Regions from separate parts of the Arthrobacter sp. FW305-BF8 genome, predicted to be linked through region 2. Evidence: riboswitches for the same ligand, from Rfam matches in the RefSeq annotation. Region 2 holds a riboswitch; each other region holds the start of a gene.
What was found. A riboswitch is a leader RNA that binds a small molecule or an ion and turns the genes downstream of it on or off. The one in region 2 is predicted to bind cyclic di-AMP.
Positions count from the first base shown of each region.

Region 1: another riboswitch for cyclic di-AMP. It lies ahead of LFT45_RS01145 (NlpC/P60 family protein); the one in region 2 lies ahead of LFT45_RS05105 (C40 family peptidase).
Region 3: another riboswitch for cyclic di-AMP. It lies ahead of LFT45_RS03725 (hypothetical protein); the one in region 2 lies ahead of LFT45_RS05105 (C40 family peptidase).

Region 1 is NZ_CP084561.1:251,532-258,292, reverse strand. It holds gene LFT45_RS01155 (GTP pyrophosphokinase) at 1-268, shown strand, start outside; gene LFT45_RS01150 (SulP family inorganic anion transporter) at 276-1,778, shown strand; cyclic di-AMP (ydaO/yuaA leader) riboswitch at 1,959-2,124, shown strand; gene LFT45_RS01145 (NlpC/P60 family protein) at 2,128-2,862, shown strand; gene LFT45_RS01140 (GGDEF domain-containing protein) at 3,055-4,194, opposite strand; gene LFT45_RS01135 (bile acid:sodium symporter family protein) at 4,348-5,385, shown strand; gene LFT45_RS01130 (LLM class flavin-dependent oxidoreductase) at 5,382-6,761, opposite strand, start outside.
Region 2 is NZ_CP084561.1:1,138,474-1,145,234, forward strand. It holds gene serC (phosphoserine transaminase) at 1-275, opposite strand, end outside; gene LFT45_RS05095 (metal-dependent transcriptional regulator) at 622-1,317, shown strand; cyclic di-AMP (ydaO/yuaA leader) riboswitch at 1,469-1,710, shown strand; gene LFT45_RS05100 (M23 family metallopeptidase) at 1,722-2,543, shown strand; cyclic di-AMP (ydaO/yuaA leader) riboswitch at 2,680-2,851, shown strand; gene LFT45_RS05105 (C40 family peptidase) at 2,922-3,614, shown strand; gene LFT45_RS05110 (NlpC/P60 family protein) at 3,717-4,505, shown strand; gene LFT45_RS05115 (HNH endonuclease) at 4,728-5,228, shown strand; gene mobA (molybdenum cofactor guanylyltransferase) at 5,264-5,857, shown strand; gene LFT45_RS05125 (DUF6457 domain-containing protein) at 5,894-6,241, shown strand; gene LFT45_RS05130 (molybdopterin molybdotransferase MoeA) at 6,238-6,761, shown strand, end outside.
Region 3 is NZ_CP084561.1:806,130-812,890, forward strand. It holds gene LFT45_RS23240 (ArnT family glycosyltransferase) at 1-348, opposite strand, end outside; gene LFT45_RS03720 (glycosyltransferase) at 345-1,808, opposite strand; gene LFT45_RS03725 (hypothetical protein) at 2,083-2,952, opposite strand; cyclic di-AMP (ydaO/yuaA leader) riboswitch at 2,956-3,111, opposite strand; gene LFT45_RS03730 (HAMP domain-containing sensor histidine kinase) at 3,216-4,829, opposite strand; gene LFT45_RS03735 (response regulator transcription factor) at 4,833-5,573, opposite strand; gene LFT45_RS03740 (hypothetical protein) at 5,886-6,620, shown strand.

The DNA.
Region 1 (6,761 bases), 890 kb from region 2:
CGAACTCTTGGCGGCCCACGGACTCAAGCAGACCGTCCAGCTTGCCGGGCTGCTCAGCGCCAACCGGATCACCGAGGTCCGCAGGGCCCTGGACCACCGCTACTCCCCCGGCCCGGACCGCCTGCTGGATGACCTCCTGCTGTGGCAGTACGGCACCAAACACATCGACCTCACCGCCGAGGCGCCCGACGCCGTCCCCCACCCGCGGCGCGACAGCCTCCTGCGGCGGCTGAAGCAGATCGAGCGCTATCGCCAGACGAAGAAATAGAGTTTTCATGAAGCCCGAACAGCTCCAGTCCGTCCGGGCCACGCTCCGTTCCCCGCGGCGCCTCAAGACCGAGGCCCTCGCCGGACTGGTGGTGGCCCTCGCCCTCATTCCGGAAGCCATCGCATTTTCCGTGATCGCCGGAGTGGACCCCCGGATCGGACTGTTCGCCTCCTTCACCATGGCGGTGACCATCTCCTTCGTTGGCGGCCGGCCCGCCATGATCTCGGCCGCGACAGGCGCCGTCGCGCTGGTAATCGCGCCGCTGATGCGCAGCCATGGGCTGGACCACCTGATCGCCGCGGTGATCCTCGCCGGGATCTTCCAGATCCTGCTCGCCGTCCTGGGCGTCACCCGGCTCATGCGCTTCATCCCTCGCTCGGTGATGGTGGGCTTCGTGAACGCGCTGGCCATCCTCGTGTTCATGGCCCAACTGCCGGAACTGATCGGGGTTCCCTGGGCGGTGTATCCGCTGGTCGCCGCGGGCCTGCTGATCGTGATTGGCTTCCGCCGGATTACGACGGCGGTGCCGTCACCTTTGGTGGCCATCGTCCTCCTGACGGTCCTCGCCGTGCTCGCCGGCATCGACGTCCCCACTGTCCAGGACAAGGGCCGGCTCCCGGAAAGCCTGCCCACGCTGTTCATCCCCCAGGTGCCTCTGACGTGGGAAACCTTCCAGACCATCGCCCCGTTCTCGCTGTCCATGGCGCTCGTAGGGCTGCTGGAATCCCTGCTGACTTCCAAGCTGGTGGACGATATCACCGACACGCACTCCAACAAGACCCGCGAATCCTGGGGCCAGGGCGTGGCCAATATCATCACCGGGTTCCTGGGCGGCATGGGCGGCTGCGCCGTGATCGGGCAGACCATGATCAATGTCAAGGGCTCCGGCGCACGGAGCCGGGTGTCCACGTTCCTCGCCGGTGTCTTCCTGCTGGTGCTGGTAGTCACCTTGGGCGACATCGTGGGCCTCATCCCCATGGCCGCCCTCGTAGCCGTGATGATCTTCATCTCCGCCATCACTTTCGAATGGCACTCGGTTGCGCCCGCCACCCTGAAGCGGATGCCCAAGTCGGAAACCGCCGTCATGCTCATCACGGTGGGCACGGTGGTGGTCACTCACAACCTGGCGATCGGCGTCGGCGTCGGGGTGCTAGCGGCGATGGCGATGTTCGCCCGCCGGGTGGCCCATTTCGCCACCGTGGAGCGGACAGAAGTGGAGCTCAACGGCCGGACTGCAGCCACCTACACGGTGGACGGCGAACTGTTCTTCGCCTCCTCCAACGACCTTTACACGCAGTTCAACTACGCCCGCGACGCCGAACCTGACATCGACAAAGTGGTCATCGATCTGCACGCCTCACACCTTTGGGATGCCTCCACTATCGCCGTGCTGGACGCGGTCACGGAGAAGTACCGCAGGCATGGCCGGGAGGTGGAACTCATCGGCCTCAATTCAGCCAGCATCCAGATGCGGGAACGTCTGGCGGGGAAGCTTAACGCCGCAGAGTGAGCATTATCACTTCATGGCGCCCATTCCCTTTACTTGACGCGGATCAGCATGGCGGGAAGCGACACGGCCCCGTTACCTTAATGTGACATTCGGAAAAGCCTCCCGTACGGTGGAAAACGTGCCTCCTTCACCGACGAGGCACTCCCGCGCTGATTGCCTAACTCTGCCGCAGCCCGAGGAACCATTCGAATACCCATGTCCGGCAGAGACGGGGAAACCACTTTTCGGCCCGCTTGAAGTGGGCCTTGGGGTGAAGCCGCACAGTTCCTGACCACGCTCAGGACCGCGGCCGGGTGCCTCCCATCCGAATCCGACAGCTCACCTCGCAGGCATCGGGAGAGGCTTCTTCATGTCGTTCCGCTTTATTTCTGGCCGCCGTGCTGCGGTCATCCTTGCAGCATCCGGCCTGGCCTTCACCGGCAGCGTCGCAGCCAACGCGGCCAACGCTCCGGCCCAGCAGGCCAAGGCTCCCGCCGCCGCCCCCGCGACGGCTGGACAGTTCCAGGCTCCCCTCACCGCCGCCTCCAGCGTCAAGATTGCTTTTGAGCGCCCCGCGGTTAAGTCGGCTCCCGCTCCGGTAGTGGCAGCGCCCGTCGTCGAAAAGCCGGTTGTGAAGAAGGCTGCGGCGCCTGTCGCCCCCGTCACGGCAGCCCCGGCCGCTGCGCCAGCCAAGGTTGCAACCGCGCCGGCCGCACCTGCGCCCGCACCGAAGGTCACCGTCCAGGCTGCGGCTCCCGCGGCCAAGGCCCCCGTCAAGGCCGCCGCAGGCGTCAACGCCACCATGCTGGCCTCCGCTTACGCGCAGATCGGCATCACGCAGGACTGCACCGCCATGGTAGAGAAGGCCCTCGGCGCCGCCGGCATCCGTGTGGGTGACCTCGCGCCGATGCAGTTCCTGAGCCACGGCCGGGTCGTCTCCACCCCGCAGCCCGGCGACATGATTGTGCAGTCCGGCCACGTGGCCATCTACGCGGGCGGCGGCAAGGTCATCAGCGGCGGCATGAACGGTATCAACGCCACCATGGCCCACCCGCTGTCCTGGCTCACGGCCACCGGTCCCGTCACGTTCGTGCGCGCGGGCTAGCAGAGCTGAGAAACCGCCGTGTTCCGCTGCCTTGGGGGCGGCGGAACACGGCCACCCCCCAAGGTGCTCCCACCTTTCTACAAGGAGTAGGGAACACACTGTCTATGCCTGATGAAAGACCGCAGGCTCCGGCTGCGAGTCAGGATCGCCGGGTCCGGATTGTCCCCCATGCATTCCGGATCCGGTGCCGGCTCAGCCCCTGACCGTGCGGTTCCGCCCCTGTGACTTGGCTTCATAGAGAGCGACGTCGGCAGCCGCGATGACCTCGTCGAGGTCGGCGGTTGCCGCGTTGTAGGTGGAAATGCCGTAACTGACGGTCGGCATCCGCAGCAGTTCGGGGATGTGCTGCTCTGCCAGCCTCCTGCTGATTTCCCTCGCAATGATTTCAGCGCTCTTGGGGCCTGCGCCAGGAAGCAGGAGGATGAACTCCTCGCCGCCGTACCGCCCGGCAAGGTCCGTAGACCGGACCGATGCGCTGCACGCCTGGGCAAAGGCCCGCAGTGCAAGGTCGCCCGCCGCGTGGCCGAAGGTGTCGTTGACTGACTTGAAGTGATCGAGGTCTGCCAGGATCAGCGACCCGCCGCTGTTTGCAGCCTTGCTGCGTTCCAGCTCCTCGGCCGCCGCCTCCACGAAGGCACCGCGGTTCAGGAGGCCCGTCAGCCCGTCCTGGGTGGCGACCGTGCGCAGCGCCCGGGTCTGCTGCTCGGTGCTCAGCCCCGCCATGCTGAAGGAAACCACCACCAGCAGCACCATCGTGACCATCGTGGTCACCGCGGACCCGAAGTAGGTTGCAAAGACGGGACCGCTTGGCCCTTCGATGAGGAACACCACCAGGCGGCAAAAATAGAAGAATGCCACTCCGCCTGCCGCGATGGCCATGGGGATCCTGACCCGGGAGTACCCCGGTTCCAGCCGCCACAGTTCATGCGAGGCCAAGCCAATCAGCACAGCCATGGACGCGAGGAAGACAGCACCACCGGCCCACGTATTGGATCCCGGATTGTCGACCGCGGCGGCGGCGGCGGTGATGACCGGCAGCGCGACGGACAGCCAGATGTTGTGCTTCAGGTTCCGGAGGGAACGCGCGCCGGCCCAGACCCCTGCCGCGCCGGACACCAGCAGGAAGTCGCCCAGCGGATTGGCCCAGACCTGCTGCGCCGTGCCGTTCAGGAGGAAGGCCGCCGAGCCGGAAAGGAACAGGAGCAGGGCCGCGCACCACCAGGCACTGTAGGGCGAGCGGGTGCTGCGGAAGGTGGAAAAGTAGAACAGCAGCGCCAGAACCAGGGCCATCGCCGCGAAGGCAATCCGCAGTGTTGCCGTGTCTAGGATCATTCCGTCCCCTTGAATCCGATCCAGTGCAATCCAGTATCGCACCGGGAGCGCCCGGGGTCGCGCTGTGCGGCAGAGAATTTTGCCAGTACGACACATTTGTCTGACATCAGTCATGAATTGGCCGTCACGGCGGTCCGGTGCCAGCATTATTGAATGCTTGAGGCAACAAAAGACCCCAAAACCGCTCCCTCGGCCACGGAGGCCGGCGCTGCCCCCCTGAACCCGGCCCTCGCTGCGGAAGCGAAAATTGCGCGCGTCGCGGTGACCGTCTTTCCCCTTCTGGTGCTCGCAGCCGGCATCGCCGGGTTCCTGCTTCCCGGCGCCTTCAAGCCCCTTGGCCCGGCGGTCCCGTACCTGCTGGGAATCATCATGTTCTGCATGGGCCTGACGCTGACGCCACCAGACTTCACCGCGGTTGCCCGCAGGCCGTGGGCCGTGGTGCTGGGCATCGTGGCCCACTACGTGATCATGCCCGGGGCCGGCTGGGCGATCGCCACCCTCCTCCACCTGGAGCCCTCACTGGCAGTTGGCCTGATCCTAGTGGGCTGCGCGCCCTCCGGCACGGCCTCCAACGTGATGGCCTTCCTGGCCAAGGGCGATGTGGCCCTGTCCGTCGCCGTCGCCAGCGTATCCACGCTCATCGCCCCGGTGGTCACCCCCGTCCTGGTGCTGTTCCTGGCCGGTTCCTTCCTCACCATCGACGCCGGCGGCATGGTGCTGGACATCGTCAAGACCGTGCTGCTGCCGGTGATCGCGGGCCTGCTGGCCCGGCTGTTCCTCAAGAAGCTCGTCGCGAAGGCGCTGCCGGCGCTCCCCTGGGCATCCGCCGTCGTTATTTCCCTCATCGTGGCGGTAGTGGTGGCGGGAAGCGCCAGCAAGATCCTGGCGGCCGGCGGCATCGTGTTCCTGGCTGTGGTGCTGCACAACGGATTCGGCCTTGGCCTCGGCTACCTGGCCGGCAAGCTCGGCCGCCTCGACGACAAGGCACGCAGGGCCCTCGCGTTCGAGGTCGGCATGCAGAACTCGGGCCTGGCGGCAACGCTCGCCACCGCCCACTTCACCCCGCTGGCGGCCCTGCCCTCAGCAGTTTTCTCGCTCTGGCACAACATCTCGGGCGCAATTGTCGCCGCCTGGCTGGCCCGGAAGCCCCTGCAGGAACAGAAGCCTCTCCAGGAGAAGCAGGAAGCCTAAACCGCGGTGTTAACCGCGAGTTCCCTGGCGGCCGGTTCAGCGGAGTCAGCAGGGGCAAATCCGCTCGCGGGCCGCGGCAGCCCGTAGTGCTCGCGCAGCGTGTGCCCCGTGTACTGCTGGCGGAACAGCCCGCGGGCCCGCAGGATCGGGATGACGTGGTCCACGAAGGCGTCCAGGCCCGAGGGCAGCACCGGCGGCATGATGTTGAAGCCGTCCGCCGCGCCCTTCACGAACCACTCCTGAATGGCATCCGCCACCTGCTCGGGCGTCCCGGAGAAGGTGCGGTGCCCGCGGCCGCCGCCGAGCCTGCCGATGAGCTGCCGGACAGTGAGCCGCTCGCGCCGGGCGAGCTCCACGATCAAGGTGTACCGGCTCTTGGCCCCCTCAATGGCATCCTCCGACGGGAGGTCCTCGGGCAGTTGCGCATCAAGCGGCAGGGATTCGGGTGAAACCCGGAGGACTCCGGCCAACTGCTTCCGTGCATGCTCAGGATGGATGAGCTCATCGAGCTGCTTCTCCAGCCGCCGCGCCTCGTGCTCGGTGGAGCCGATGACCGGAACAATGCCCGGCAGAATCTTGATGTGTTCCGGGTTGCGGCCCACGGCGGCGGTCTTCCGCTTCAGGTCGGCATAGAAGCGCTGCGCCTCGGCCAGTGTCTGCTGCGCGGTGAACACGGCCTCGGCGTAGCGGGCGGCGAAGTCCTTGCCGTCTTCGGAAGAGCCTGCCTGCACGATCACCGGATGGCCCTGGGGTGATCGCGGCACGTCCAGGGGACCCTGGATCCGGAAGTAGCGGCCGGTGTGGTTGACGGCATGGACGCGTGAGCTGTCACCCCAGATCCCGGCCACCTTGTCCCCCACCGCGGCGTCGTCTTCCCAGCTGTCCCAGAGCTTCCTGGCGGCGTCCAGGAACTCTGCGGCGCGCTCGTAACGGCGCCAGTGTGCGGGCTGATCCTCCAGCGAGAAGTTCCGCGCTGCGGCCTCGCCGGCCGTTGTCACCACGTTCCAGCCGGCCCGGCCGCCGCTGATGTGGTCCAGCGAGGCGAACCTGCGCGCCAGGTTGTAGGGATCGTTGTAAGTGGTGGAGGCGGTGCCGATCAGCCCGATCCGCTTGGTCACGGCGGCGATGGCACTGAGCAGGACAGTCGGCTCGAGGGTCCCGTAGGGGCGCTGGCGCACGTCGCCGTGCAGCACGGGCGAGTCGGCGAAGAAGATCGAGTCGAAGGTGCCGCGCTCCGCCGTTCGGGCGAGCTGCTGGAAATGTGCCACCTGGGTTCCGGCAAAACTGTCGCTTTCGGGCAGCCGCCACGACGCCTCATGGTGTCCGGTGCTCATCAGGAAGGCATTCAGGTGGAGCTGGCGTGCGCCGCCGGCTTT
Region 2 (6,761 bases):
AGGCCGAAGCTGGCGACGTCCCAGAACGCCGTGGAACCGCCGACGCCGAGGACAACCTCGTAGCCTTCGGGGGCACGGAAGAAGGTGCTCAGGCCTTCGCGGACGGATCCCACGAGGTTCTTCACGGGGGCCTGGCGGTGCGACGTGCCCAGGAGCGTCGTGGCGGCCGCGGAGAGGGCCTCGATCTGCTCGTGCCTGACCTTGGAGGGACCGGCGCCGAACCGTCCGTCCTTGGGCAGGAGGTTTGCGGGAATAGTGATGCTGGTGTCGCTCACAATGGCTCCAATTTTCGGCATGGAAGTGCGGTTCGGCTGGGTCGGGGCGATGGCCGGCAGGCAACCATGACCGCCACGAAGACCCTCCTTATTCTGCCCGAAGCGCGGATACGGCGGGAACACGCACCCGTCATAGTCCAGTCACTGAGACAGGCCCGCCACCCACCGCGCAGATTATCCGGAGTAATTCAAAATAGGCTAAGCTGGCACTGGACGTACGGGCACACAGCCGGTGCTGCGCCGCCGTCGGATACGCGACCGCCGCTGCAGCTTGCCGGATCCCGGTGCGGCGGACCCGCGGTACGGTGGGACGGACAAGAATACTGGGCTCGAGGAGCTGAGCTGAATGACGGATCTGATCGACACCACGGAGATGTACCTTCGCACCATTCTGGAGCTGGAGGAAGAGAACATCGTGGCGCTTCGGGCACGCATCGCCGAACGCCTCCGGCACTCAGGCCCCACCGTTTCGCAGACCATCGGCAGGATGGAACGCGACGGCCTCGTCGTCGTCTCCGGTGACCGCCACCTCGAACTGACCGAAGTGGGCCGGAAGCGCGCCACCGAGGTGATGCGCAAGCACCGGCTCGCCGAGCGCCTCCTCGCCGACGTCATCGGCCTTGACTGGGCCTACGTTCATGACGAGGCCTGCCGGTGGGAGCACGTCATGAGTGAACGGGTGGAGCGCAGGATCTACGAAATGCTCGACCATCCCACCGAGTCGCCGTACGGCAACCCCATCCCCGGCCTGGCGGCGCTCGGGGGCCAGCCCGCCCGCTCGTTCTCCGACGGCGTGGTGAACCTGCTCGATGCCATGGCCGGCTACGGTCCGGAATCCAAGGTCACCGTCAGCCGCCTGGCAGAACCCATCCAGGTGGAGCCGGAGCTGCTGGTCCAGCTGGATGAAGGCGGGATCCGGCCGGGCGCTGCCGTCTCGCTCGAACGTGTGGGGGAGTACATTTCTGTCCGCGTACCCGGGTTCGAGGGCGCCCTCGAGCTGCCGCCGGAAGTCGCGGCGCACGTGTTCGTGCGGGTCGGTTAGCGCCGAAAGCGCAGCTCCGCCTGACGCCGGCGTCCTGTCTGACATCTGCAGGCAGGATGACCTACCACTTTTGCACAGCGAATATAACGGAATTATTACTGCGCCTCTTAATCGCCTATAGTTAAACAGCAACGCCGATGCAAAAGCGTTACCTGATCTGGAGCCGAACCTTGCCAGCAGATCAGTAGCACGAGTCACCCACTGGCAGGGGCGGGGGAACCACAACCGGCTGTTTCTACAGCCTTGGGGTGAAGTCCGCAGCAGCAAGTCTCTTCCGCAGAAGGAATCCTCCCGGGATACCCCTGTGCCGGAATGGCTTGTTATGGCGGGCCGGGTCCGAACTCTCTGACCCGAATCCGACAGCTAACTTCGCAGGCTATCCAGAGAGGAAGCAGTACTTGTCCATGCAGAATGCCCGGGGCCGCCGCCGCGCGTCCGGTCCCGCTCCTGAGCCGCGCCCTGCGGAGGCCATTGCCGCGGACCGTCCCCGGGACGCTCAGCGCGAGGCGCGCCGCCGCCGGGGTCCGTTCCGGCAGGTTACGGATTTCGCTTCGGCCAGTGGTGTTGGGCAAAAGGCTGGAGTGGCCCTTGCTGCTACCGGCCTGCTGCTGACTGTTACCGTCCCCGCCACCAGCCCCGTCCTGGCTGCCGACGAGCATCAGGGAGGAGCGTCCGCGTCCGCCGCCTCACCGGCCCAGCCGAAGGTCTCGGCGGAAGCGGCAGCGAAGATCGACTTCAGCCGTACGTCCGTCTCCACCACCGGTGACCCGGACGGAAAGCTCAAGCAGCTCCTGAGTGCCCAGTCTGCCGGCAGCATCAGCCGTGCGGCCTCGGTGGGCACCTTGGGCGGGCCGCTGACCACGCTCGTGAAGTCTTCGCCGTTCGGCTACCGGGTTAGCCCGATCACCGGCGGCGCCGGTGAGTTCCACCGCGGCCAGGACTTCGCCGCCCAATGCGGCACGCAAGTGCTTGCTGCGGCCAGCGGCAAGGTCACGTTCGCCGGGTGGCACCCATACGGGGGAGGCAACCGCGTGGTCATCGACCACGGCAACGGCTTGGAGACCACGTACAACCACCTGTCGTCCTCCAGCGTCGAGGTTGGCCAGAAGGTCACCCGCGGTGAGGCGATTGCCCTGAGCGGGACCACCGGCGCCTCCACCGGCTGCCACCTCCACTTCGAGGTGATGGTCAACGGTGAAGTCGTTGATCCCACCGGCTGGCTCTAAGCCAAGCCGAGTGAGCACTCTCATTCCTGTGACATGCCGTGACCTGAATGTGACATTAGCTCCAAACTGCTGTACCGTCTAAACCGCGTCAACTTTTCCGAAGTTGACGCTCTTGAGTGGATTGCCTAGCTCTGCCACCGCTCAAGGTCCGTTCGCATTACATCGTCTGGCAGGGGCGGGGGAACCAATTTTGGTCTTCGCAAGAAGGCCTTGGGGTTAAGTCGCAAAAGCTTCCCAGGAAGCCGAGTGGCCGGGTGCACTCCCATCCGAATCCGACAGCTCACCTCGCAGGCATTGGGAGAGGCTACCTTCGTGTCTTCACGCCACAATGCCGCGCGCCACCGCGCGCAAACGGTTCGTATGAACCCATTGGACTCCGTGTCCAAGGCGGTTAGCGCCAATGCCGGCACAGTAGGTCGCCAGGCAGCTGTTATCGCAGCTGCTTCAGGTCTCATCCTGAGCGTTGGCATGCCTGCCAACGCAGCCGACGCCAACATTGGTGTTTCCGCCTCCTCGGAGACCGGATCCCAGGCCGCGCAGCTTGCTGTGACCGCCGCGCCCACCGCCACTGTCTCTTTCGAGCGTCCTGAAGTCACCACGGTGGCTGCCCCGGTCGCCGAAATCATTGCTCCGCAGTCGAGCGATGAGGGCCAGGCGGGCGATGCAGGCCAGGCCAGCGACGAGAGTGCCGGTGCGGCCCAGGCCGTCACCGCCAAGTCCACCGATGGTGCGGCCTCAGCCGCAGCGTCCGGACTGGCTGCAATCGCGTACACCGGCATCGGTAACCCCTACGTCTGGGGCGGCACCACCCCCAGCGGCTGGGACTGCTCCGGCTTCACCCAGTGGGTTTACGCTCAGGCAGGCATCAGCATTCCCCGCGTCAACGCGTGGACTGCCATGAAGCCCACCTCCACGCCTGCTCCCGGCGACCTGGTCATGCAGAACGGCGGCGCCCACGTGGGCATCTACGTCGGCAACGGCATGATGATCAGCGCGCTGAACCCCTCGGACGGAACGCTCCTGCACGCGGTGTCCGCCACGGGCACGTCCTCCTTCTTCACCCTTCGCTAAAAATCCGATTCGAGACGGGCCGGCTTACCCCCAAGATGCCGGCGCGTCGATAACCCACGTCCTGCTACCGCGGTCCGTGGAACACGAAAGAGAGAAATCTTAATGACTACACGTGCGACCATTGCACGCCACCGCGCCGAGGTCACCAAGACCAACTCGCTGGCTGTCATTGCCAAGGCCGTCGGCGACAACGCCGGTGGTGTGGGCCGCCAGGCCGCAGTTATCGCTGCTGCTTCCGGTCTCGTCCTGACCAGCGGCATCGCCGCCAACGCTGCTGAGACCAACGTTCAGCGCGAATCCGCTCCGGCCTCCACGCTGGAGGTCCAGTCCGCTGCGCCGGCCACGATTTCCGCTGCGTCCAGCATCGCGATCTCCTACGAGAAGCCCGCTGTCTCCACCGCCCCGGCTCCCGTCGTCGAGGCCCCCAAGCCCGTCGTCAAGGTCCAGGAAGCGGCCCCCGCTGTTGAGGCTGCTCCGGTTGCTGAAGCCGCACCCGCAGTCCAGGCCACGGCAGCCGTTGCAACTGCTGCCCCGGCAGCTCCGAAGACCACCGCCGCCAGCGGCAAGGGCGCTGCAATCGCCGCTGCCGCCTACGCACAGCTGGGCGTCTCCCAGGACTGCACCGCCCTGGCCACCAACGCACTCGCAGCTGTGGGCGTCCACTACCACGGCTGGCCGGCAGGCTACCTGTCCCTCGGCCGCACCGTGAGCGCTGCTGAGGCTCAGCCGGGCGACCTCGCCTACTACCAGAACGGCGGCATGGGCCTGGCCCACATCGCTGTGTACGTCGGCAACGGCCAGGCCGTCCACGGCGGCTGGAACGGCGGAACCACCGCACTGTTCAGCGTGAACGTCGGCTCCGGCCCGGTCTTCATCCGCGTCGGCGGCTAAGACCCCCAAGCGTTACGGAAGGACCCCCGCCAGCACGGCGGGGGTCCTTTTTTGCCTTGCACCCGCATGAATTTTCGGCGACACGCCATGGCGATGCTTGTGTTCGATTCGCTCATCTGCCTAGTGAGTGTTTACTCTTATGGTGTCGATCCATAGCCCGGACATGCAGAGGGCAGCCGGCCCTCGCGCCTCTGCCGGGTGCGGCCGTGAAGAGGTATGTGCATGCGCACTCTCGTTCTGAATGCTGGATATGAACCGCTGGCGGTAGTGACATTCCGCCGGGCGCTGGTCCTTGTGCTCACCGGAAAAGCAAGCGTGGTGGCCGAAGGCGACGATCCTGTCGTCGGGCCGCAGGACATCATGGGCCGTCCGTCCGTGATTCTCCTCAACCGCTACATCCGCCCCCGGTACAACATGATCACCGCGGTGAGCAGGCGCGGTGTGCTTCGCCGCGACGGCCACCGGTGCGCCTACTGCGGCAAGGCAGCCCACACCATAGACCATGTCCAGCCGAAATCGCGGGGCGGTGCAGACTCTTGGGAGAACCTCGTCGCAGCCTGCCTTCGCTGCAACAACGTCAAGGGTGACCACACGCCCAGCGAAATGGGCTGGAAGCTCCGGTTTGATCCGGCGCCGCCGGTGGGCACCATGTGGCAGATCAAGGAGCTGGAAAAGCCCACGCCGGCGTGGGATCCGTTCCTGCTTCCGGAAAGAGCAGCCTGACTCTGGTTTGAGCCTTCCAGGCTTACGCTGGGTGGGTGGACTTTGACGCAATAATCCTGGCCGGCGGCCGCTCCTCGCGACTGGGCGGCTCACCCAAGTCTGCCCTGATGTACGACGGCGCCACGCTCCTTGAGCGCTCCCTCGCGGCTGCCGGGGGTGCCCGGCACACTGTTGTGGTGGGACCTGCGGCGGCGGGCCTTCCCGCTGAGGTCCTCACTTCGCGCGAGGATCCGCCTTTTGCAGGTCCTGCGGCGGCAATCGCCGCCGGCCTGGCCGCCCTGCAGGGTGCAGACCCCGCGGGCATGGTCCTGGTTCTCGCGTGCGACATGCCACGCGTGGGCGATGCTGTCCGCGCCCTCCGGGACGCTCTCCCCGGCGCGGGCGCTGACGGCGTCATGGCCGCATCCCCCGACGGGCGGCTGCAGCCGCTCGCGGGTTTTTATGGCACAGCTGCGCTAGAACGCGCCGTGCAGGCTGCCGCGGCGCGCAATACCCTGGTGCACGGCTCAGTCTTCGCCCTCCTTGCTAGTCTTGACGTGCAGGCTGTGGTTGTCCCTGCCGGCTCCACCGACGATGTGGACACCTGGGACGATGCGGCCGCGTTGGGAGTAGCTGTCCGGGAGCAATGACCCGCATTCCGGACCGCCGTGAATTTGGAGGCAGGCATGAAAAGCCAGGACGAAACGCTGGAGGAGTGGTGCCGTCTGCTGCTGCGGGCCTTCGAGCTCGAGGATGTGGACGTGGACATCAACGAGGTGCTATCCGTTGCGGGAGTAGCTGCGCACTCCGTGGTGCGTCCCGCCGCCCCGCTGACCACCTTCATAGCAGGGCTGGCCACCGGCCTCAAATGCGCTGCGGGCCAGGCCCCGGACGTTGCCGCCATGCAGGGCGCGATGGACGTGGCCCGTTCCGTTGCCAAGGCGTACGCGGCCGATGAGGCGCAGGCTGCTGCGGGTACCCCGGCCGCAGGCACGGCCGCAACTTCGGCGCCCACCGGGACTTCGGGGGAATGACAGCCGCGCCCGGGCACCGCTCTACCGATGCATACTCCACGGAGGACGCAACCTCCACCGGGGATGCACCCGCTGACGACGACGCACCTGCCGCCGCCTCCGAAGCCGGGCCTGTGTCCGACACCGAAGCCGGCGCCGACGCCGAACCCGGTGCGGGGGACACGGACGCGCAGGGGGAGACGGGGGCTCAGGGGGAGCCGGACGCGCCGGCGAAGCACCTGGCGCACACCTGGGAGGAGGCCCGGCAGGCCGCCTTCGACTGTGCTGCTCCCATACCTGGGGCACCCGTGCCCTTGCGTGACGCCGTGGGCCGGACTCTGGCCGCGGACATCACCGCCCAGCACGACATGCCGCACTATGCATCGTCGGCCATGGACGGCTGGGCCGTTAACGGATCCGGTCCGTGGATCCTGGACGAGCCGGGGCAGCGTCTGGCACCGCACCAGGCGAGCGTGATTGTGACGGGCGGACTGATTCCCCCGGGCGCCAAGGCGGTGCTGCGCACCGAGAGCGGTGCGAT
Region 3 (6,761 bases), 330 kb from region 2:
GGTGATCGCATTGCCGGCGTCGAGGGAGCCGAACAGCAGCGCTGTCCAGTCTTTGGTACCAGCCTGGATGGCTGCGGCATAGAAGGAGTTGGCGTATCCCGTGGCTTCGAGGTTCCACAGGTAGAGCACGGCGGTGAATGCCAGCAGCGCTGCCGCGGAGGGCCGGATCCAGCGCGGCTGGTTTCCTACGAGCAGCCGGGATGCCCTGCCGGTCCGGCGGGTTCGTTCCGGGTTGGAACCTGTGCTGGCACGGGGCGGCGCGGGGTCCGCCGTGCTTGCCGATGGATCTGTTGTCGGGTCGATCGTCTGATCTGTCGTCCGATCTGGGGGAGTGACGGTGGTGCTCATGAGTGCGTCATTTCTGTGGTCGGGGCGGATGACTGCGGGAGGGATGGCTCGGAGGCGGCAGGATCTGCTGGAGCGTTGGTGGAAGATGCGGCGAAATCTGCGGGAGCGTTGGTGGGGGCGGGCCGCCGTCGGAAGACCCACCGCCGGAACAGCAGGAACTTCACGGCGGTGGCGGCGAGGTTCGCGGCGGTGACGGTCACCAGCTCAACCCAGCGGTCCGGCGTCGTGCCTCCTGGAAGCGCGCCGCTGTGGACCAGGGCAAGCGCCCCGGCGGTGAGGGCGAGCCCGATCCCAAAAACGAGCAACCCTTCAAAGTGGTGGCGGGCAACATCACTGTTGCCGGCGATGCCGAACGTGAAGCGCCGGTTTGCGGCGGTGTTGGCCACGGCCGTGGTGAGCAAGGCCAGCAGATTGGCCAGCTGCGGGTCCATCAGGTTGCGGCAGAGGTAGAAGAGGACCAGGTAGGCCAGAGTGGAGGCCACGCCGATGGTGCCGAACCGGACCAGCTGGCCGAACAGGCTGCCGCCCGGGCTCTGTTCCTGACCGCGTGAAGCGGCGGGGAGGGGGCCGCGGGCCAGGGCCGCCCGGAGTTCGGTGACGGGGATGCGGCCGGTCACCATGTCCTTGCTGAGCCGGGCCATGCCGCGGACATCCGCGAGCGCAGTCTGGACGATGTCCACGCTGGAGCTGGGGTCGTCGGTCCAGTCCACCGGCACCTCGTGGACCCTGAGGCCGCACCGTTCGGCGAGGACCAGGAGTTCAGTGTCGAAAAACCAGGCGGTGTCCACGGTATGCGGCAGGATCTGCTGGGCGATGTCGGCCCGGATGGCCTTGAAGCCGCACTGCGCATCGCTGAAGTGGGCGCCCATCAGGGACTGCAGCATGAAGTTGTAGCTGCGGGAGATGAATTCACGCTTCTGCCCGCGGACCACCCGGGAGTTGCGGGCCAGCCGCGTGCCGATGGCCAGGTCCGAGTGGCCAGAGAGCAGCGGGGCCAGCAGTGGGCCGAGCGCAGCCAGGTCGGTGGAGAGGTCCACGTCCATGTAAGCCAGAACGGGCGAGGGCGAAGCCAACCAGACTTTCCGCAGGGCGTTGCCGCGGCCCTTTTCCTCAAGGTGCACCACGGTCACCTCCCGGAGTTCCCGGGCCACCCGTTCGGCCGCCTTGAGCGTTCCGTCGGTGCTGGCGTTGTCCGCGACGGTGATGCGGAACGAGTGCGGGAACGTGCCACGCAGGTAGGCGTGGAGCCGGCGCAGGCACTCCTCCAGGTCGCGTTCCTCGTTGTAGACCGGGATGGTCACGTCCAGAACCGGTACCGCGGTGGCGGTGTCGATGGGCGACCGCCGGCTGTGCCCGCCGAGGGAATGCGCGGGCTCGTGCCCCGCGGTGCGGGCATGAGGGTGCGCGGTGCGCAGCGGAGAGTGCGGCGGGGTTCCGGAGGCCTGGTCTGTGATGGTCATGCCTCAACAGTGGCCGCTAGGGTTATGAGGGTTTTAGGGCCGAGCTGTGCGGGGGCTGTGGACGTGACATCGGCGCTCGCCGGCTGCCAGCATCGGCTGTGGTTGCCGCGTTCGCTGCACCGCGCTGCATTTGTGCACCACTTTGCCTGCGGCAGGAAGAGGGGGGACGCAGAAGGGCCCCGAATCCTTGCGGATCCGGGGCCCTTCGCACTCAGGCGTTCAGCCTAAAGCGGTGCAAAAGTGCTCGTCATCGGCTGGCTTGGCCGGGGAACTCTCAGTACCAGTTGTGGGCGAGGTGCCAGTTCAGCGCACCGCACGGGGAGCCGTAGCGCTCCTGGATGTAGTCCAGGCCCCAGTTGATCTGGGTGCGGTAGTTGGTGCGGTAGTCCGCCCCGGCGGTCGCCATCTTCTCGGCGGGCAGGGACTGGACGATGCCGTAGGCGCCGCTGCTCGCGTTGGTGGCCGTCGTGCGCCATTCCGATTCCTTGGTCCAGAGCCGTTTCAGGCACTGCATCTGGTCTGCGGCCCAGCCGTATGACCCCAGCTTGGTGGCCGCGTAGGCCTGTGCGCCGGCCGGATCATTCAGGGCAACAGGCGCAGCGGCCTTCGCCTTGGCAACGGCGGCAGCCTTCGCGGCGGCAGCCTTGGCAGCGGCCGCCTGGGCAGCGTTGGCCTTGGCAACCGCGGCGGCGTTGGCAGCGGCGGCGGTCTTGGCAGCCGCTGCGTTGGCGGCGGCAGTCTTTGCGGCGGCCGCCTTGGCAGCGGCAGCCTTCGCAGTGGCGGCCTTGGCGGCGGCAGCCTGGGACGAGGACTGCGGAGCGATGGACGCCGCGGACGGGGCAGGAAGCGCGGAGATTAGCGTCTTGTCGAAGTTCAGGGTCTGCCCGGCGTCGGCGGTGGCCGCTGCCGTTGGGGCGGCGGAAGGCGCAGCCTGGTCGGCCGCCTGGCCTGCGGCGCCGACGCCAACGAGCACGGCTGCGGCAGTGGTAAGGACGGCTGCCCGGCGCCCGAAGGACGGAAGGCTTCCGGTCAGGCGGCCCCAAGCCGTCGCAGGCCGAACCGGCTCTGCACGGTGACGGGAAATATTGCGGTCGGACTGCTGGGAGGCGCGATCAGGGCGCGCCTGTGCCTTGAATTCAGACATGGTTGATTGCCTCTCAACACCTGCGGAGTTAGCTGTCGGGTTCGGATGAGGTCATCCGGCCGCACGGAAAATTCACGTGTCGGCTTCACCCCAAGGGCTGATGCGGAAAGCCCGGGACTCTGGTTCCCCCGCCTCTGCCTGAACTAGCGGAATCCGGGAAGCGGCAGAGCTGGGCGTCAATCCGGAGATGCGGCTCTAGTGGCGGCCGCACTCTATCGACCGTACAGGAGGCTTCTGATTAAGTCACATTTAGGTAACGGACATCACGACGACGGCGCGGCGCCTTGCATGGGCAGCCGGACGGCAAATTCCGTCCGGCCAGGCCGGGATGTGACCTCCACTGTCCCGCCGTGTGCCTCCACGATGGACTGCACGATGGACAGGCCAAGGCCGCTGGTTCCCTCGGCCGACAGAACCCCGGCTTCCCCCCGCGATTCGGGGGTGCGGAGGGTTGTTTGGGCGCTAGCGGCACCGGCAATGGAACCCGTCGCCGTTGCGGATGCAGGTGCCGGGGGCGCCTGCGCCGGGGTCACACGTGACGCGTCTGCGCGGGCAAAGCGAGCGAAGACCTTGTCCACGAATTCAGGCGGGATGCCGGCGCCGTCGTCCGTGACCGTAATCACAGCGCTGCCGTCAGCCGACCGCATCACGCCGGTGGTCACCGTGGTGCCGGGCGGCGTGTGCTTGCGGGCATTCGAGAGCAGGTTGACCAGCACCTGGTGCAGCTGCGATGCATCGCCCCGAACGGACACAGGTTCTTCGGGAAGGTCGAGGTGCCACGCCCGGTCCGGTGCCATGACCTTTTCGTCGCTGACGGTCTCGATCACGAGCTGTGTGAGGTCCACGTCGCTGAGCTTGAGCGGCTGCCCGTCGTCGAGCCGCGCCAGCAGCAGAAGATCCTCCACCAGGGCGGTCATGCGTTCTGACTGGCTCTGCACGCGTGCCAGGGACCGCTGGCCGTCCGGAGTGAATTTTTCGGTCATGCGCATCAGCTCGGTGTAGCCGCGGATGGCCGTGAGCGGCGTCCGGAGCTCATGGGAGGCGTCTGCCACGAATTGCCGCACCTTCATTTCGCTTTCCTGCCGCGCCTCCAAAGCATTGGACACGTTGTCCAGCATCTGGTTCAGGGCGTGGCCCACGCTGCCCACTTCAGTTCCGGGATGGGCGTTCGACGGCGGGACGCGGACAGCGAGTGCCACCTCACCGGCGTCCAGCGGCAGGCGCGAGACCTGGGTGGCCACCTCGGAGAGCTGCTCCAGCGGTTTCATGGTGCGGCGGATGAGGACCGTCCCGGCCAGGCCGATCAGCACGAGGCCGCCCAGCGAGACGATGGTAATCGTCCACACGAGGGACGTCAGGGTGTTCTGCTTTTCCGCGAGGGGGAGCCCGGTGACGATGACGTCCCCGTACGGCGCCTGCGCGGCGACCAGGCGGTAGGTGCCTGAGGACAGTGTGCGCTCGACGGGCACGCCGTTGCGGCGGAGCTCCAGGAGGACCTGGTTGTCTGAAGGTGACAGCGAGGCGCGGGTGGAGTCGGCGGCTATGAGACCGGCACTGATGACGGCGCCGTTCTCGATTCGCGCCGTGACCGTGCCGACCCTCTGGCCGCGGGCATCCAATGGATCGGGCCTGGTCCCTTGATTGCCGAGCGGCGGACGGCCGAAGTCGCTGGAGCGGTGGGCCGCATCCGAGAGCTGCTTGTCCAATTGCTGGGTCAGATAGGAGTCCATCGAGGCGTAGCTGAACAGGCCGATCGCGCCGCAGATGGCCACGAGGAGAGCCATCGCGACGAGGACCAGGCGTGTGCGGAGGTGCCAGGTGTCCGCCTTTAGCCAGCGTCGGCGCTGAGTGCGCGCGGCTCCGGAAAGTTTTGCCACGGCCTACTCTGCCGGTTTGATGACGTAGCCCGCGCCGCGGACCGTGTGGATCATGGGCGGGTGCACGGCATCCACCTTCTTGCGCAGGTAGGAGATGTACAGTTCGACGATGTTGGCCTGGCCGCCAAAATCGTAGTTCCATACCCGGTCCAGGATCTGGGCCTTGCTGACCACGCGCTTGGGGTTCTCCATGAGGTAGCGCAGCAGCTCGAACTGGGTGGCTGTCAGCTGCAGCTCGTCGCCGGCGCGGGTGACTTCGCGCGTGTCGAGGTTCAGGACGAGGTCGCCCACCACCAGCTCGGCGGAGTCCATGGCGGCGACGCCGGAGCGCTGGACCAGCCGGTGCAGGCGCAGCAGGACTTCCTCCATGCTGAACGGCTTGGTTACATAGTCGTCGCCGCCCGCGGCGAGGCCCACGATCCGGTCCTGTACCGCGTCCTTGGCGGTGAGGAACAGCGCCGGGACCTCCGGCGCGAAGGCGCGGATCCTGCCCAGGAGCTCAACGCCGTCGAATCCGGGAAGCATCACATCAAGCACCAGCACATCCGGGCGGAACTCCTTGGCGAGCTTCACGGCCTCGGGGCCGTCGGCAGCGATGGCCACCGACCAGCCGGCCATGCGCAGGCCCATGCTCATTAGTTCTGAGAGGCTCGGCTCGTCGTCGACCACGAGCGCACGGATGGGGGATCCGTCAGGGTGGGTCAGCTGGGGAAGGTTGTTGGTCATGGAGTGCGAAGTGGCCATGTGACAACTCTCCGTTCTGGTGTTTAGCCGCCGCTTTGGCAATCCTGTGCGCCAGCTGTGAATCCCAGCGTAGCGAGCTGAAAGGCGCCGCGTACGGATTTTTCAGGTCACAGGCATGGCTCTTGCGCCGCACAGGCCAAACACAGGAAGGCTTTCCAGTCTGGAACGGACACTTCCGCAACCCCTAAGGAGATCGCAATGAGCGGACAGCAGCCTGTACCTGTTCCAGAAACCACACCCCTGCCTCCGGCGCCGCAGCCGGATGGGTACCCATACCGGCCAGGCTGGGGAGGGCCGCCGTCGGCAGGAAAAGTGGGAGGTTGGGCGGCCGGCGGCAAGCACTGGACCATGAAGCGCGGGCTGGTCGTGGCCGGTGCGGCCACGGTTCTGGCCGCTGGCGCAGGAGGCGCCGCTTACGGTTTGGGCAGCAACGCTGCCGCTGCCAGTGGAACGGCCGCAGGGGCCCAGGGCGGGTTGGCGCAAGGTGGAACGCAGGGCGGTTTGAGCCAGGGCGGCACGCAGGGAGGGGTGCCGCAGGATGGCGGGTCTTTGGGCGGTCCGGGCATGCAGGCGCCGGGAGGCGGAACGGTGCCGGGCCAGGGAGACGACTTCGCGCCCAACGGCCTGGGCGGCATGGGCAGCGGCGTTTCGGCGGCCGTCCATTCGGAGTACGTCGTCGAGGAGAACGGGGCGTACGTCACCAAGGTGGCGCAGCTCGGCAGCGTTTCCACCGTAGCCTCCGGTTCGGTCACGGTGAAGAGCGCCGACGGGTTCACCCGCACGTACACGCTCAGCGACGACACGGTGGTGAGCAACATGCTGCAGCGGCGCCAGGAGTCGGCAACCGGCGACCTGACAGTGGCCGACATCGTTGCCGGAGCCGCTGTGCGGATTGTGGCCGGCAAAGACGGCTCGGCGTTTCCGGCGGAGAGCGTGCAACTGAGCGGCACCACAGAGTCTGGCGGGAGCACACTGTCTGGCGGGAGCACCGGATCAGGCGGAGCCACGCAGCTAGGAGGAACCAGCGGCACCGGCCAGTCCAGCTGATGCAAGGACGACGGCGCGGCGCCCCGGGCGAACCGGGCGCTGCCGCCGTCGGTATGAGGAACTTGACTACAGCCCCAACCGCACCCGGAGGAAAAATTTTCCTCCGGAGCGCGTCATAGCTGGACAACCGGCTAACGGCGG